2 regions of the Bacillus sp. BACIII genome follow, and region 2 is predicted to be linked to the other one. Evidence: a T-box and tRNA genes for the amino acid it is inferred to sense, from the RefSeq annotation. Region 2 holds a T-box; the other holds one or more tRNA genes.
What was found. The T-box of region 2 lies ahead of ACXN9U_RS01935 (valine--tRNA ligase). A T-box ahead of a tRNA ligase gene usually reads a tRNA of that ligase, here a tRNA-Val.
Positions count from the first base shown of each region.

Region 1 (8,080 bases), 1.5 Mb from region 2:
GCGCTTTGTAGAAACCGAGATTGCTCATCACGGTTGATACGACGGTATCATCTTTGAGACGGCCCTCTGATTTCAAATACTTCGCGCATATGTACATGATCTGATCGCCATCGACAATGTTTCCTTTTTCATCAACGGCAATGAGGCGGTCACCGTCGCCGTCAAATGCAAGGCCGATGTCGGCGTTTTTTTCTTTGACGAAAGCACTCAGCGCTTCCGGATGTGTAGAACCGACGCCGTCATTAATATTTAATCCGTTCGGAGACGTTCCCATTGTAGACACGTCAGCATCAAGATCGGCAAAAAGGTGAGTCGCAATGGAAGATGTCGCACCATGGGCGCAGTCAAGCGCTACATGAATGCCCGTGAAATCTTCGTCCGCCGTCTGCTTTAAAAATTGCAGATATTTTTGAACACCTTCGAAATAATCGTTCACAAGCCCGAGGTCCGCGCCTGTCGGTCTCGGCAGCTTATCTTCCGGTTCATCCATGAGACGTTCAATCTCGGCCTCCTGCTCATCGGAAAGCTTAAAGCCGTCTCCTCCGAAAAATTTAATTCCGTTATCCTGTACGGGATTGTGAGAAGCGGAAATCATGACGCCCGCCTCAGCATCCATGGCTTTCGTTAAATAGGATACCCCCGGTGTAGAAATGACGCCGAGGCGCATCACTTCAGCTCCGATCGATAAAAGTCCGGCGACAAGGGCTCCCTCCAGCATATGTCCGGAGATGCGTGTATCACGGCCGATCAGCACTTTCGGGCGCTGTTTATCTTTGGTCAGGACATAACCGCCAAAACGCCCCACTTTAAAGGCCAGCTCTGGCGTAAGCTCGCTGTTGGCAACACCTCTTACACCATCTGTTCCAAAATACTTGCCCATTTTGTATCGCTCCTTTTTCATTCTGTTGAAGATGAATCAGCGCTTGATCCGCCTTCATCCTGGTCTTGATTTTGATCCTGGTTTTGACTTTTATTCTGATCGCTGTCAGTGTCGTCTTCCCGGTTCTTGTTCTTGTCTTTGTCTGCGTCTCCGCTTGTGCCGTCATTATTGCCGGAATCGGCGGAGCCGCCGTTATTTTTATTTGAACTTGTGTTTTTCTTAGAAGTCAGCTTGATTTTAGCCGTGTCTTTGGACAGGGACCATGTGATGTTTTGCGGTCCGTTTACTGCAAGCTTTACAGAATGCTCTCCGTCCTCTAAGTCTGAGACATTGGCGTACAGTTCAATGTCCGACTTTTTCAGCGCCTTAATGTTGGCCGGGGAGCCTTTGGCCGTAATATTTATCGCCCGCGATTCTGGGTCGAGAAACTCAATCTGCTGCGAGCCTCCCAATCCGACCGTCTTGATTGCGACATTGTCAAAATCCTTTTTGTCTTCACTGTCCACCTTAACATGAAGCGTAATTTTCCCCGGTGACACCTTTGTCACACCCTTAGGAAGCGGGATGTCGGCATCTATATCCGTATCTTTATCAATTTTGCCTAAATCAAGAGATACGCCGTCGATAAACTCAAGTGAATCCAGTACGTCCTGCGGGCCGTAAACCGTCACCTCACTCGGATTCGAGTCAATGCTTGCAATGCTCACCCCGTCAGGAAGACTTCCCTTCCTTTCGATTTTGAAAGGGAGCTTTTTGCTCGGACTGGCCACGGGAACCGTCACTTTGATGACTGACGGTTCAACATCAACAGGAAGTGCGTTGCCGTCTTTGTCATAGACGGTCACCTTCACTTCCTTATCAATGGTTTCATTTGCATTTTCAAGGTTCACGGATGCTTTGACAAGCGAAATGTTGTCAATCACATTTTTCGAACCCGTAATCTGTACGTTTTTCGGGCTGATGATCGGCTGCTGGGGCGTATACCCCTTTTTCATTTTGCTTTTATTGTAGTATTCAACTTCAACCGGAAAACTCTCAGCCGTTTTTTCCTGAATCGTAACCGTCGTGACTGACGGGTTAATGGATATCGTCAGTCCGTCCGATACATTTTTCGCCTTCAATTCGACCTTATGAGTCCCGGTCTTCAGCTTGTTCATATCGGCGTATATCTCAAAATTCTTCGTCTGTCTCGCCTTTTTCACCGCGCTTGTCGATCCTTTAATCGTGACATTTACGGTCTGAGGCACGCCGGTGACCACGTAATTCGCTTCATCATAATATGCTTTTACAGGAATATCAGTAAGCGTAGCCTCGTCAGTCGTTGATGTCGGAAAAAAGGATTCCCCCGGCTTTTTCGGAGTCGGCGCCTGGTTGTTGTTAACCGCAACATAAAGCAGGAGCGCAAAGAGCAATGCAATGATCTTTACAGCCCAGCGGTTGTTTAAGAATTTATCCATTTTTCTTGCCCCTCCAGTACCAGCGGTTAGAAGAAGTATCTCTGGCGTTTTTCTTAAACTCAGCTTCAAGCATTTCTTTCAGTGCTTCTTCCGTCAATTCTCTGTGAAGGTCTCCGTTTTTGGCCACGCTGATGGCGCCCGTCTCTTCAGATACGATAATGGTTAAGCTGTCCGTCACTTCACTGATGCCGACAGCCGCTCTGTGCCGCGTCCCCAGCTCCTTTGAAATAAACGGGCTTTCAGAAAGCGGCAGATAACAGGCAGCCGCCGCGATCTCGTTATTTTTCATAATGACCGCTCCATCGTGCAGCGGCGTATTCGGAATGAAGATATTAATCAAAAGCTCCGAGCTGACCTGCGCATTAAGCGGGATGCCCGTCTCAATATAATCGCCCATTCCCGTGTCGCGCTCAATGGCGATGAGGGCGCCGATGCGGCGTTTCGCCATGTAGCTGATTGATTTTGTAATCGCTTCAATTGTCTTATGCTGCGCTTCCTCCACGGGGGTGCCGCTCCTTGAAAAGAACCGGCCCCGTCCGAGCTGTTCAAGCGCCCGTCTCAGCTCAGGCTGGAATATAATAATGATCGCTAAAAATCCCCATGTTATCGCTTGGTCCATCAGCCACTGAAGCGTACTGAGTCCCAAATATGAACTGGCCATCCGGACCAACACGATGACGACGATCCCTTTTAAAAGCTGAACCGCCTTCGTTCCGCGTATGACCATGATTAATTTATATATCACATACCAAACAAGGAGAATATCAACGGCATTGCCGAGGTATTGCAAAAATGGGATGTCCTCAAAAGCCATTTCCTCGTCCTCCAAGAATTCAGTCATTTCGTTTTTTGTTATGAATTGTGCTGCATGAGCAATATGTACATCATATAGCGTGCTCATTATACCACATTTTGATTTATCAAGTGAAATCAGCCAGCGCGGTGCTGCGTAAAAAAAGAGTAAAGCGATTATACGCTTTACTCATCTTTAATCGGAGTCTAAAGCACTCACGACGCCCTGACCCGCTGTTTTCAGTTCGTACCAGACCCAGTCAAACAATTCGTTAATTTCTTCAATCTGCCCGGTGACTTGTCCGGCTGAGGCCATGTATTTTTCTCCGTTAACCACGGTCACGTTGCCGTCGACTTTCCCTTTAATGACCAGCTTGCCGTTTTTTACTGTGACATCGCCCTTTACGGTCTCGCCTTCAGGGACGGTGACCGTGTGATTCTGCACGACAAGGTTCGGCTGCTTTGACACACTGAAATTGTGGTCGTTATGCCAGCTGTTGAAAAAACCGCCGCCCATTAAAATCACAAAAACCGCCGCGGCTGCAATTATCGGATGAGTTTTGATCCATCGTTTTACAGAAGCGCGTTTTTTCTCTTTTGGAAGATTCGCCATAACTTTGACAGTAAAATCAGCAGGGGCTGTGACATGCGATGTGCTCCGGACGAGCGCTACGGATTTCTCCATTTCATGAAAATGCCGTTTGCAATTCCCGCATGACCGCAAATGTTGTTTTAATACGTCTTCATCTTCAGGAAGGATATCTCCATCAAGATGCTTATGCATAAGCTGCACGATCTGTTCAGGACAGCTCATTTCATCACCCCACTTAAAGATCCCTTAATTGTTTTCTAAGAGCCTCTCTGCCTCTGTGTATCCTTGTCTTGACGGTGCCGACAGGGATATTCAGAATCTCCCCGATTTCAATTAAAGAGAGTTCATCAATATACTTTAATACAATAACCGTTCTGTACTTGTCAGGCAGCTTTAAAATCTTTTTCTGAATTGTGTCCGACAGCTCCAATGACAATACGGCGTCTTCAGGGAGAACCCCGTCCGCAGCGATCTGCGAATACATCGTCAGCCCCTCTGCACCCGCCACTTCTGCGTCCAGATAATAATCAGGCTTTTTCTTGCGGATACGGTCAATAGTCAGGTTGGTCGCAATTCTGTAAAGCCACGTTGAAAACTTTCTGTTGATGTCGAAACTGTCGATATTGACATACGCTCTGATGAAAGCTTCCTGCGCAATATCTTCCGCTTCGTGGACATTGCCGAGCATGCGGTAGCAAAGCTGGTAAATCTTATCTTTATAAAGGTCAACGATTTCCGCAAACGCATTTTGATCGCCTTTTTTGACTTGCTTGATTCTTTTTTTAATCAGGTTTTCCATGTTTTATCTTACCTCTGCCCTTCACCGGTCTGTATCTATACGTTGATTGTTTTAAAAGGTTTCATTTTTTTATTACATTTATTTTACCAAATTTCAGGCAGGGTGTAGATGGAAAATACAGAATATACTGCCTTAACAGCAGCTTAAAAATAGTATATCTGATGAACAATCAGAATTCGAGAAAAAATACCGATAAAAAAAAGACACCCTTATACAAAAGGTGTCTGAGACTGGGCTAGCTGGATTCGAACCAACGCATGACGGAGTCAAAGTCCGTTGCCTTACCGCTTGGCTATAGCCCAAAAATGGTGGAGGGGGGCAGATTCGAACTGCCGAACCCTGAGGGAGCGGATTTACAGTCCGCCGCGTTTAGCCACTTCGCTACCCCTCCGTATTTTTTGGAAAACAGTGCCGGCCAGAGGACTTGAACCCCCAACCTACTGATTACAAGTCAGTTGCTCTACCAATTGAGCTAGGCCGGCAAATATGGTGGAGGATGACGGGCTCGAACCGCCGACCCTCTGCTTGTAAGGCAGATGCTCTCCCAGCTGAGCTAATCCTCCATATGACCCGTACGGGATTCGAACCCGTGTTACCGCCGTGAAAGGGCGGTGTCTTAACCGCTTGACCAACGGGCCGTTGTGTCCGCGTCGAGCTGACAAAAGTTATTATATACAGGTTATACCCCTTTTGTAAAGAGAAAATTTATTTTTTTTATTTTCAAACTTTTTTACCCGTTTTTTAACTGAAAAACTCGTCCCTTCTCTCTTATTTCATTTAAGATGAAAGTATCAAAATATTGAAGGGAATGGACACAGATGATCTTAGTCAGCTCTTGTCTCGGCGGTATCGAATGCAGGTATAACGGCTCCCACGCCGCGTCGGAAAAAATCCGCAGACTCGTAGAGGAAAAGAAAGCTGTTATGGTCTGCCCCGAACTTTTGGGCGGCTTCACCACTCCCCGCGAACCGGCGGAAATCATCGGCGGCACGGGCGAAGACGTGCTGAACGGAACAGCAAGAATTGTAACGGCATCAGGTGAAGACGTTACATCTTTATATATAGACGGAGCGGAAAAAACGTTAGCATACGCAAAAGAAATAGGCGCCGCAACGGTCATCCTTAAAGAAAACAGTCCGTCCTGCGGCAGCAGCTTCATCTATGACGGCACTTTCTCCGGGAAAAAGATAATCGGGGACGGCATCACTTCCGCTCTATTAAAACGGGCAGGCTGCCGCGTGTTATCAGAAAATGAACTGGATCAACTATAAAAAGGAGAGTAGATATCATGGTTGCAGCCCTATCCTTTTATAAACCGGAGCATGCAGACGGCCTGAACGGGTTTGTACTCAGTGAAGAAGATAAAATGTTCACAGCTCTCCCGAAGGATGTACTGCCGCAGGCTCTTGTCATCCGGGAGCGCTATCCTACAGTCGTTTTAAAAGAAGACACCCCCGTCGGTTTTTTCATTTTACATACCTCAAAGGAAACCATAGCTCCATATTCGAACAGCGTGTCTGCCATTTTACTGAGCGCACTGTCCATAGATGCGCGGCAGCAAGGAAAAGGTTATGCCAAACAAGCGATGCTGCAGCTCCCCGCTTTTGCCGCAAATTATTTTCCTTGGTGTGACGAAATCGTGCTTGCAGTGAACCATCGCAATCATCGCGCAAAGAACCTGTACCAGTCTTCCGGTTTTATTGATAAAGGGCGTCGCAGGATCGGCCCCATCGGCGAACAGCACATTCTGCATCTTTTTTTGTGAAAGCGTTTGATTTTTTTCTTGAAACATATATTCAGAAGCCCATATACTTCAAGTAATAACGACTTGGGAGGGTACATTCATGACAGACCGGCTTAACATTCACAGATTGACCACAGAAACAAGAAACCCGCAGGCCGCTTCAATCCATCAAGCAGACACGATGGAAATCCTCCGCATCATTAACCAAGAGGACTTCAAAGTGGCGGACGCCGTTCAGCAGGTGCTGCCTGACATTGAAATTGCCGTTCAATTTGCCCATCAGTCTTTGCGGCGAAACGGCAGGCTGATTTATGCGGGAGCGGGCACAAGCGGCAGGCTTGGTGTACTTGATGCGGTTGAATGCCCGCCTACATACAGCGTAAGTCCCGGCACCGTCATCGGTCTGATGGCCGGAGGGGCAGACGCCTTTTTGCAAGCGGCTGAAGGTATAGAAGACAGCGAGGAAACCGGCGCTCTCGATCTCAAAACGATCGGCCTTACCGCTGAAGACACCGTGATCGCCATCGCTGCAAGCGGGCGCACACCGTATGCGGCCGGTGCGCTGAAATACGCAAAAACAATCGGCGCCAAAACAGTCGCGCTCACATGCAATAAGCACTCATTGATCAGTACCTTTGCCGATCACAGCATTGAAGTCGTCGTCGGCCCCGAAGTGATTACAGGGTCAACACGAATGAAAGCCGCAACAGCACATAAAATGATTCTGAATATGATTTCCACGGCCGTGATGATCAAAAGCGGCAAAGTGTACGAAAATTTAATGGTGGACGTTCATGTCAGCAACGAAAAATTGAAAGAACGGGCAATCGGCATTATCCAAAGCATTACGGGCGTTCCGTACGATAAAGCAAAAGAGACCCTTGAGGCCGCAGACAGCCATGTCAAAACGGCAATCGTCATGCTGAAGACGAATTCGGACAAAACACACGCGAAAGCACTGCTCGAAGAATCGGAAGGCTTCATTGACAAAGCCATAGAACAGCATGTTTCAAGCGAAACAAATCGCTGATCATTCTTTTGGCTCCGTCACTGATCATCATGTGCCTTTTACCAGCCCGCGCCGTTTTCATGATCGGCGCAGGCGCTTTCAGGACGCGTTTCAGGCACAGCTCCGCGGGAAAAATGGTACGGAAAGAGGAGGGTCTTCATGAGCAAAGAGGCATTTTATCAGTCGCTGGCCAAAGATATTCTGGACAACTGCGGCGGTTCATCGAATATTTCGGGCTTTACCCACTGTATGACACGCCTGAGAATTACGCCTTTAGATCAGGACAAAACGGATATTGAAGCGCTGAAGCGGCTTGACGGAGTAATAGGCGTCGTCGAAGCCGAAACACTGCAGATCATTCTCGGCACGGGTGTCGTCAATCATGTCGCCGACGCTTTCGCAAAACTGGTGTCACCCGGAAAAAACATTGATTTAAAAGAAGCCGCCTCACGGAAAAAAGCCGATCTCAACAGAAAAAACACAACACCCATCACACTGCTTCTAAGAAAAATATCAAGCATCTTCATTCCTCTTATTCCCGCACTCATTGCATCAGGTTTAATCACCGGCATGACGAAAGCCGTCATTCAGGCCGGCTGGCTCCCGAAAGAATCTCAAATCGCACTTATTTTAACGGTTATCGGTTCAGGCTTATTCGCTTACCTCGGCGTCCTTGTCGGTATCAATGCGGCGAAGGAATTCGGCGGAACACCCGCGATGGGCGGCCTTGCAGGCATATTGATCTTAAACCCCGAGATCGCCAATATCAGTTTGTTCGGAGAGAATCTGCTCCCGGGCAGGGGAGGT
Region 1 covers NZ_CM174437.1:2,779,902-2,787,981, forward strand. Annotated here, with positions in the region: gene glmM (phosphoglucosamine mutase) at 1-880, opposite strand, end outside; gene cdaR (CdaA regulatory protein CdaR) at 898-2,337, opposite strand; gene cdaA (diadenylate cyclase CdaA) at 2,330-3,151, opposite strand; gene rsiW (anti-sigma-W factor RsiW) at 3,326-3,943, opposite strand; gene sigW (RNA polymerase sigma factor SigW) at 3,957-4,520, opposite strand; tRNA gene ACXN9U_RS13470 (tRNA-Gln) at 4,751-4,822, opposite strand; tRNA gene ACXN9U_RS13475 (tRNA-Tyr) at 4,827-4,911, opposite strand; tRNA gene ACXN9U_RS13480 (tRNA-Thr) at 4,930-5,002, opposite strand; tRNA gene ACXN9U_RS13485 (tRNA-Val) at 5,008-5,083, opposite strand; tRNA gene ACXN9U_RS13490 (tRNA-Glu) at 5,087-5,158, opposite strand; gene ACXN9U_RS13495 (2-thiouracil desulfurase family protein) at 5,339-5,791, shown strand; gene ACXN9U_RS13500 (GNAT family N-acetyltransferase) at 5,809-6,285, shown strand; gene murQ (N-acetylmuramic acid 6-phosphate etherase) at 6,365-7,294, shown strand; gene ACXN9U_RS13510 (PTS transporter subunit EIIC) at 7,433-8,080, shown strand, end outside.
Region 1: it has a tRNA-Val gene. The T-box ahead of ACXN9U_RS01935 (valine--tRNA ligase) is inferred to sense a tRNA for this amino acid. The anticodon was not compared.

Region 2 (8,080 bases):
GAAGAACCTCTGCCTGAAGCTGAAGAACCCCTGGCTGTATCAGAAGAAGCGGCGCAAGAAGCCGGGGAGAATGAGGAAGAGACTCCGCCTATATTCAGGCAGGAGGAAGAGGAAGAAGAAGAGGAGGCTGAGGAAACTGAAGAAACTGCCCCTGTTCTGAGGCTGGAAGAGGTGCCGGAACCTGTCTCATATACTGAGCCTCCCCCTCCCGCTGCCATCCTGGAGGAAGAAGAGCCGGAAGAGCCGGAAGAGCCGGAAGAGCCGGAAGAAGCTGAGGAGCTTGAGGAGCCTGCAATCATGGCGGCTGAGAGGAATGAACCTGTATCTGAGGATGATTCAGCGGAAATGCTTGAAGAAACAGCAGATGATGTTGAACCGGTTTCCCCTGCTTTTACTCTGACCCCGCATGCCGATAAAGCAGAGATTGAGGAACAGCCCGTCCTTCAAAAAGAAGAGCAGCCTGAGGCCGAACCGCTTCTCCGTCAGAGTGATCAAGAGGAGGCGGAAGAAGCCGAAGATGAGCCTGCGGTTTTTGAAGAAGAGCAGGCGCCCCCTTATCGCGAGTTCGTTCCGGAACCGCGGGAAGAGGCATTTTACAGCGCACCTAAGTTTCTTGAGGAAGAAGCTCAGGCTGATGAAGGATTTGAAGTTGAGGTGAGGAAGATGGCGCAGCCGGAGGAGGAAACCGGGGAGCCTCTTGATTTGTCCTTTCAGTTTTCCAAACTGCCTCCTGAGGAACCAGCGGCACCTGAGCCGTCTGAGCCGCTTAAATCAGAAAGAGAGAATCAAGAAGCGGCATCGAAAACGGAGCAGAAGGAAAATGACAACTCTCATTATTTGACGAAATTATTTACAAGAGAAGAAGAAAAGTTTTCTAGAATGAAAATCTGCATCGTGCAGCAGGAAGATACAATCGACCGGGTGTGTGAACGATATGACATCACATCCCAGCAGCTCATCAGAACGAATGCTTTATCGTTTGATGACGAACTGGAAGAAGGTCAGCTTCTGTATATACCTGAATATAATAACAGCCATGCGTAAGCACAAAGAGGCCGTAAAAATGTGGTGAATGGAATGGAAGCAGTCCAATCAGTGCTTCAGGAATACGGGCTGGAGGCCGAGTATATTGAGCCTGTCAGCCCGCATGTATGGAAAGTCTACTCAAACCACGGCATTTTTGCTTTGAAACAGCTCAAGCCGGCCCGCAGCAGTGAATTTACGGACTATATGATTGAGATTGAGGAGAAAGGCTACCGTTCATTTGTGCCGATCTACCGCACGCATGCAGGCGATTTTTTTGCGGGAAGCCGGACGGAGGCGTCTTATTATTTAATGCCCTGGCTTCAGTACGATCAGGAAGAAGAACGGGATCAAAAACATGTTTACCTTTTTAAAGAGGTGGCGAAGCTCCATTCCGCGACCGTGCGGGACATCCAAATCCGGACTGAAGATATCAGCAGCTTTTATGAACTGACGAAAAGAGATTGGGAAAATGATAAGCTCGTCTATGAACAATTTGCCGACCGGGCGGAAAAAGAGTGGTACCTTTCTCCTTTTGAATTGCAGGCTGTTACGTATCTTACAGAAACGGTTTCAGCCGTTAATTTTGCTCTTGAACGTCTGGAAGAATGGTTTGACGCGGCAAAGGATCATGACAAAACGAGAGCGGTGATCAATCACGGCAGCTTATCGAGCCGCCATTTTCTATATAATGATGTGGGAACGGGCTTTTTTACAAATTTCGAGAAAGCCGGGCTCGGACCTCCGCAAAATGATCTGCTCGGCTTTTACTCCAGAATGTTCAGAAGCTATCCGAAAGCGTGTCCGGAGTGCCTTGAATGGTTTTATACGTATCACAAATCATTCCCCCTCCGTGAAGCGGAAATCAGCCTGTTTCTCAGCTATATGGCTTATCCGAGCGGCATGTACAAAGTGCTGAAACGGTATCAAACCGCCCAAAGGGGTTCTGAGAAAGAAGAGTGCACGCAGTTATTAAGAGCGTTTTGGCAGATGAAAAATGTTGAACCTTTTCTCATGAAGGTGTATCAGATTGAGCAGGAGAAAAAAAGAAAGGCGGAAAACGAGTCCTCTTCATAGCGGGACTCGTTTTTTTATATCCATTCCAAATGCAGGGCGCACGCTAAAAACAGCAGGATGGCAAGCAGCAGGACGTCAAAAGTCGTCGGAAAGAAAATCGTCCTGATCCCCTGAAAGATCGTAATCGGTATAATGACTTGCGCTGATACAAGGCGGACCTGTCTGGCCCACGGGGGGAGCGAATAAGAATTGAATTTTTTTCTCACGGCAATTCCTCCTTACATTCGCCTTTCTTTGTATCGTATGTGAGGGAAAGGGCGGGGTGCATGCCCATTTATGTATGACGGCAGCGGTTTTTGGAAAAGATGATTGACGAAACAAAAACACTTTTACTATAATAAAGAACATAATAAATAAGATCATGAGCTGATATAAATACACCTGCTTTGAACGGGAAGAGTACAAGAAAGACGCATGAAGAGAGAGAAGCTATTGTGCTGAAAGGCTTCTTATGCCGTCTCATTGGAAGGTCGCCCGGGAGCATAATTTCTTGAACATACAGTAGAGAAATTCGGGCCGCACCCGTTATCCGTTTAAGTGCATGAACAAATCTGTTCATGAAAAAAGGTGGTACCGCGAAAGAGCTTTTCGTCCTTTATCAGGATGAAGGCTCTTTTTTAGTTGCTCAGCCATTTCTAAACATGCTGGAGGGTTATCATGGATACAAACGAACAAACAATGCCGACAAAATATGATCCGTCTGCGATTGAAAAAGGCCGCTATGATTTTTGGCTGAAAGGAAAATATTTTGAAGCGGGCGGCGATCAAACGAAACAGCCGTATTCTGTCGTCATTCCGCCGCCGAACGTGACGGGCAGGCTGCACCTCGGTCATGCGTGGGATACGACGCTGCAAGATATCGTTACGCGTATGAAACGCATGCAGGGCTATGACGTGCTCTGGCTTCCGGGTATGGATCACGCCGGGATTGCCACTCAGGCAAAAGTCGAAGCGAAACTCCGCGAACAGGGTACAAGCCGTTATGACCTTGGCCGCGAAAAGTTTCTTGAAGAAACGTGGAAGTGGAAGGAAGAGTACGCTGATTTCATCCGCAGCCAATGGGCCAAAATGGGGCTCGGGCTCGATTATTCGCGCGAACGTTTCACTCTTGATGAAGGGCTGAACAAAGCCGTGCGTGAAGTATTCGTCAAATTGTACGAAAAAGGTTTGATTTACAGAGGCGAATATATCATCAACTGGGACCCTGCCACAAAAACGGCTTTGTCCGATATTGAAGTGATTTACAAAGACGTACAGGGCGCGTTTTATCATTTGCGCTATCCGTTAGCAGACGGTTCAGGCTCAATTGAAATCGCGACCACCCGTCCGGAAACGATGCTTGGCGACACGGCTGTCGCGGTTCATCCTGAAGATGAGCGCTACAAGCACTTAATCGGCAAAACGGTGATTCTGCCGATTACAAACCGCGAAATTCCGATCGTCGGCGATGATTACGTTGACATGGAATTCGGATCAGGAGCCGTTAAAATCACGCCTGCCCATGACCCGAATGACTTTGAACTCGGAAACCGCCACAATTTAGAACGGATTCTCGTCATGAACGAAGACGGTACAATGAATGAAAAAGCGCTGCAATATAACGGCATGGACCGGTTTGAATGCCGCAAAAAACTCGTCAAAGACCTTCAGGAGACAGGCGTTCTCTTTAAAATCGAAGACCATATGCATTCAGTCGGACACAGTGAGAGAAGCGGCGCCGTTGTTGAGCCGTACCTGTCCACACAATGGTTTGTCAAAATGCAGCCGCTGGCCGATGCGGCGGTGGACCTTCAGTCGAAAGAAGAGAAAGTTCACTTCGTTCCTGACCGTTTCGAGAAAACGTACCTGCACTGGATGGAAAACATCCGTGATTGGTGTATTTCCCGTCAGCTTTGGTGGGGCCACCGCATTCCGGCTTGGTATCATAAAGAAACAAAAGAAGTGTATGTCGGCCTTGAAGCGCCTGAGGACAGCGAAAATTGGGAACAGGATTCAGACGTGCTTGATACATGGTTCAGCTCCGCGCTGTGGCCGTTTTCTACAATGGGCTGGCCTGATGAAAATGCTGAAGACTTTAAGCGTTATTACTCAACCGATGTGCTTGTGACAGGGTATGACATCATCTTCTTCTGGGTATCCCGGATGATTTTCCAAGGTCTTGAGTTTACCGGCGAGCGCCCGTTCAAAGACGTGCTGATCCACGGCTTAATCCGTGACGAGCAGGGCAGAAAAATGAGTAAATCCCTTGGGAACGGCGTTGATCCGATGGATGTCATCGACAAGTACGGAGCAGATTCACTGCGCTATTTCCTGGCAACCGGAAGCTCACCTGGACAGGATCTCCGTTTCAGCTATGAAAAAGTGGAATCCACATGGAATTTCGCAAATAAAATTTGGAACGCTTCCCGTTTTGCTTTAATGAACATGGACGGCATGACGTATGACGAACTTGATCTGTCCGGTGAAAAATCAGTTGCTGATAAGTGGATTCTTACAAGACTGAATGAAACGATTGAAGACGTTACCCAGCTTGCGGATCGTTATGAATTCGGTGAAGTCGGACGCCATCTGTACAACTTTATCTGGGATGATGTGTGCGACTGGTATATCGAAATGGCGAAGCTTCCGCTGTACGGGGAAGATGAAGCGGCGAAGAAAACAACCCGCTCTGTTCTTGCTTACGTGCTTGACCAGACGATGCGTCTTCTGCACCCGTTTATGCCGTTCTTAACAGAGGAGATCTGGCAGCACCTTCCTCATGAAGGCGAGTCAATCACGATCAGTTCTTGGCCTGTTCCGGTAGCAGAACATACGGACAAAGAGGCAGCGGCGGATATGAAACTGCTTGTTGAATTAATCCGTTCTGTCCGCAATATCCGAAGCGAAGTTAACACACCGATGAGCAAACAGGTTGAACTTTACATTAAAACATCTACGGAAGAAATTGCCGGACGCCTTGAGAAGAACCGTTCTTACGTTGAGCGTTTCACGAATCCGAGCACGCTGAAAATCGGGACGGATATCACCGCGGCAGACAAAGCGATGACAGCGGTCGTCACCGGAGCGGAAGTGATTCTGCCGCTTGAAGGGCTGATTAACATCGATGAGGAAATCGCCCGTCTGCAAAAAGAATTCGACAAGCTGACAAAAGAAGTCGAACGCGTTCAGAAAAAACTCGGCAACGAAGGATTCATCAAAAAAGCTCCTGAGCAAGTCATTGAAGAAGAACGCGCAAAAGAGAAAGACTACACGGCAAAACGCGAAGCTGTCCGGCAGCGGATCGCAGAGCTGAAAGGCTGATAAAACAGCGGGGCGGTTTCCTAAGAAACCGCCTTGTTGTATAAAAGAGGGGATTTCATTGTTTAATACGTACAAAGAAGCGATCAGCTGGATTCACGGCAGACTCAAGTTCGGCGTTAAGCCTGGCCTTCTCCGTATGGAAAGGCTGATGGAAAAATTAGAACATCCGGAAAAGAATATTCGCGCCATTCATGTGGCGGGCACAAACGGCAAAGGCTCCACCGTCTCTTTTATCCGTTCCGTGCTTCAAGAAGCCGGTTATACGGTCGGCACATTCACATCTCCCTACATCATTACGTTCAATGAGCGTATCAGCGTAAACGGCACGCCGATTTCTGATGAGGAATGGAGAGCGCTCGTTAATGAAATCAAACCGATAGTCGATGAGATTGATAAAACCGATGCCGGAACGGTGACAGAATTTGAAATCATTACAGCGTGTTCATTTTTATATTTTGCGAAGCGGGATGATATCGATTTTGTCATTTTTGAAGCGGGGCTCGGCGGCACATTCGATTCAACCAATATTGTGAAACCGCTTTTGTCGGTCATTACAAGCATCGGACATGACCATATGGCGATTTTAGGCAATACCATCGAGGAGATCGCCGGGCAGAAAGCCGGTATTATTAAAAAAGCCATTCCGGTCATTACAGGTGTCAATCAGCCGGAAGCACTCGGCGTTATTGAAGCGGAGGCCGAAGAAAAGCAGGCTCCGTGCCAGTCGCTATATAAAACATGCAGACTGTTTAATGGTGCGGCGCTTCCGTCCGGCGAAAGCTTCTCGCTGGAAACGGAAACGAAATGTTATGAGGACGTTCAAACGTCGCTGATCGGCATTCATCAAAGGCAGAATGCGGCCTTGGCGATATTGGCTGCTGAATGGCTGAATCGCCTGAAAATCACAGCCATTTCTGAAGAAGCATTGCGAAACGGTCTGAAAAAAGCTTCATGGCCGGGCCGGTTTGAACGGCTTCAAAGCCGCCCTTTAGTGTTTGCGGACGGCGCCCATAATGAAGAAGGCGTTAATACGCTGACAGAAACGATCAGGCAGCGATTTGCCGATAAAAACGTCCATGTCGTATTCAGCGCTTTAAAAGACAAACCGTATCAGGAAATGATTAAAAAGCTTGAAACCGAAGCGGATTCCATTCATTTTGCGTCATTTGACTTTCCGCGTGCCGCAAGCGCCGAAGACCTTTACAATGCAAGCAGTCTTGCGGATAAGAGCTTTGATGAGAATCCGGACAGTGTGAAAGAGTGGATAGAACAAAAAGACGGAGCGGATGATGTCATCATCATTACCGGTTCCTTATACTTTATTTCCGAAATGAGAAAGCGGCTGATCTGACAGCCCCTGGAACACCCGGCAAGCCATTTTACGGTTTTGCCGGGTGTTTTTATGAGGAAAACACATTTTCAGCCATTTCAGGCATGGTATTTTTCTATGCTACAATCTGAGCCAGATTGATAGAAAAGGTGTGGTCTGAGTGCTTTTCATTCTGTTTGTTCTCGGTCTGATTTTCGGTTCTTTTTTTTATACAGTCGCATGCCGTATTCCGCTTCGAATCTCGGTTATTTCGCCGCGCTCATCCTGTTCGTTCTGCGGCTTGCCGCTCTCTTGGGGGGAGCTTGTGCCCGTTGTTTCCTATATCTTGCAAAGAGGGAGATGCAGACACTGCCGTGAGAAGCTGTCAGTGATGTATCCGGCGGCGGAATGCTGGACGGCATGTTTATTCACGGCTGCCGGTATCCATTTCGGTTTCTCAAAAGAGCTGCTAATCGCGCTGTTATTTTTGTCTCTGCTGATGATTGTGACTGTGACGGATCTGCAATATATGCTGATTCCTGACAAAGTTCTGCTGTTTTTTCTTCCGCTTTTTATCGTCGGCCGTATTTTTTCTCCGCTGGATTCATGGTATGCGGGGGTTGCCGGAGCTGTTTGCGGATTTGCTCTGCTTGTTTTTATCATGTTTGTCAGTAAAGGAGGCATCGGCGCAGGTGATGTGAAGCTGTTTGGAGTGATCGGACTTGCGCTCGGCGTGAAGCTTGTCCTTATTGCATTCTTTCTTTCCGTTATAATCGGAGCCGTATACGGTATGTGCGCCGCAGCGGGAGGCAGGCTTGGTAAAAAGCAGCCTTTCCCGTTTGCGCCGGCCATCGCAGCCGGGAGCGCTGTAAGTTACTTTTACGGTGAAGAGCTGTTCGCGTTTTACATCACACTCGCTTCAGGCGGGGCTTGAAAAATTTGGCGAACGTTTTTTGGACAAGACGACAAAAGTCTTGTTCTTTTTTTTTACGCCTATGCTAAAGTGTGAACCATGATCAGTTCAAGGTACGGCCAAGACGAATGCAAGGGGGAAGAGACGTTGAAAAAAAGGAAAAGCAAAAAGAACAGCAAAGCCAAAAACGATGCCCTTAAAGTAACGATTAACGGAAAAGAAGAAACGATGTATGGACAAGAAGATGTGAATGAAGGCGGGGAGAAAACCGTCACATTTTCAAATTGGGAAGAAACAAAGAAGGCGGAGCAGGAGATTGCAGCATCTCATGAAGATCCGAAAGAAGAAGACTTCAATTGGGATGATGAGAAGAATCATGAGGTATTTGAAGACGATCCGAAAGTCGTCCCGCCATACCAGAAGAAAAACACGGGTCCTCATTTTCCGAAAAAGAAGCA
Region 2 covers NZ_CM174437.1:360,673-368,752, forward strand. Annotated here, with positions in the region: gene ACXN9U_RS01920 (LysM peptidoglycan-binding domain-containing protein) at 1-1,044, shown strand, start outside; gene ysxE (spore coat protein YsxE) at 1,078-2,100, shown strand; gene ACXN9U_RS01930 (hypothetical protein) at 2,115-2,306, opposite strand; T-box leader at 2,478-2,699, shown strand; gene ACXN9U_RS01935 (valine--tRNA ligase) at 2,758-5,400, shown strand; gene ACXN9U_RS01940 (bifunctional folylpolyglutamate synthase/dihydrofolate synthase) at 5,459-6,751, shown strand; gene ACXN9U_RS01945 (prepilin peptidase) at 6,891-7,643, shown strand; gene ACXN9U_RS01950 (SPOR domain-containing protein) at 7,770-8,080, shown strand, end outside.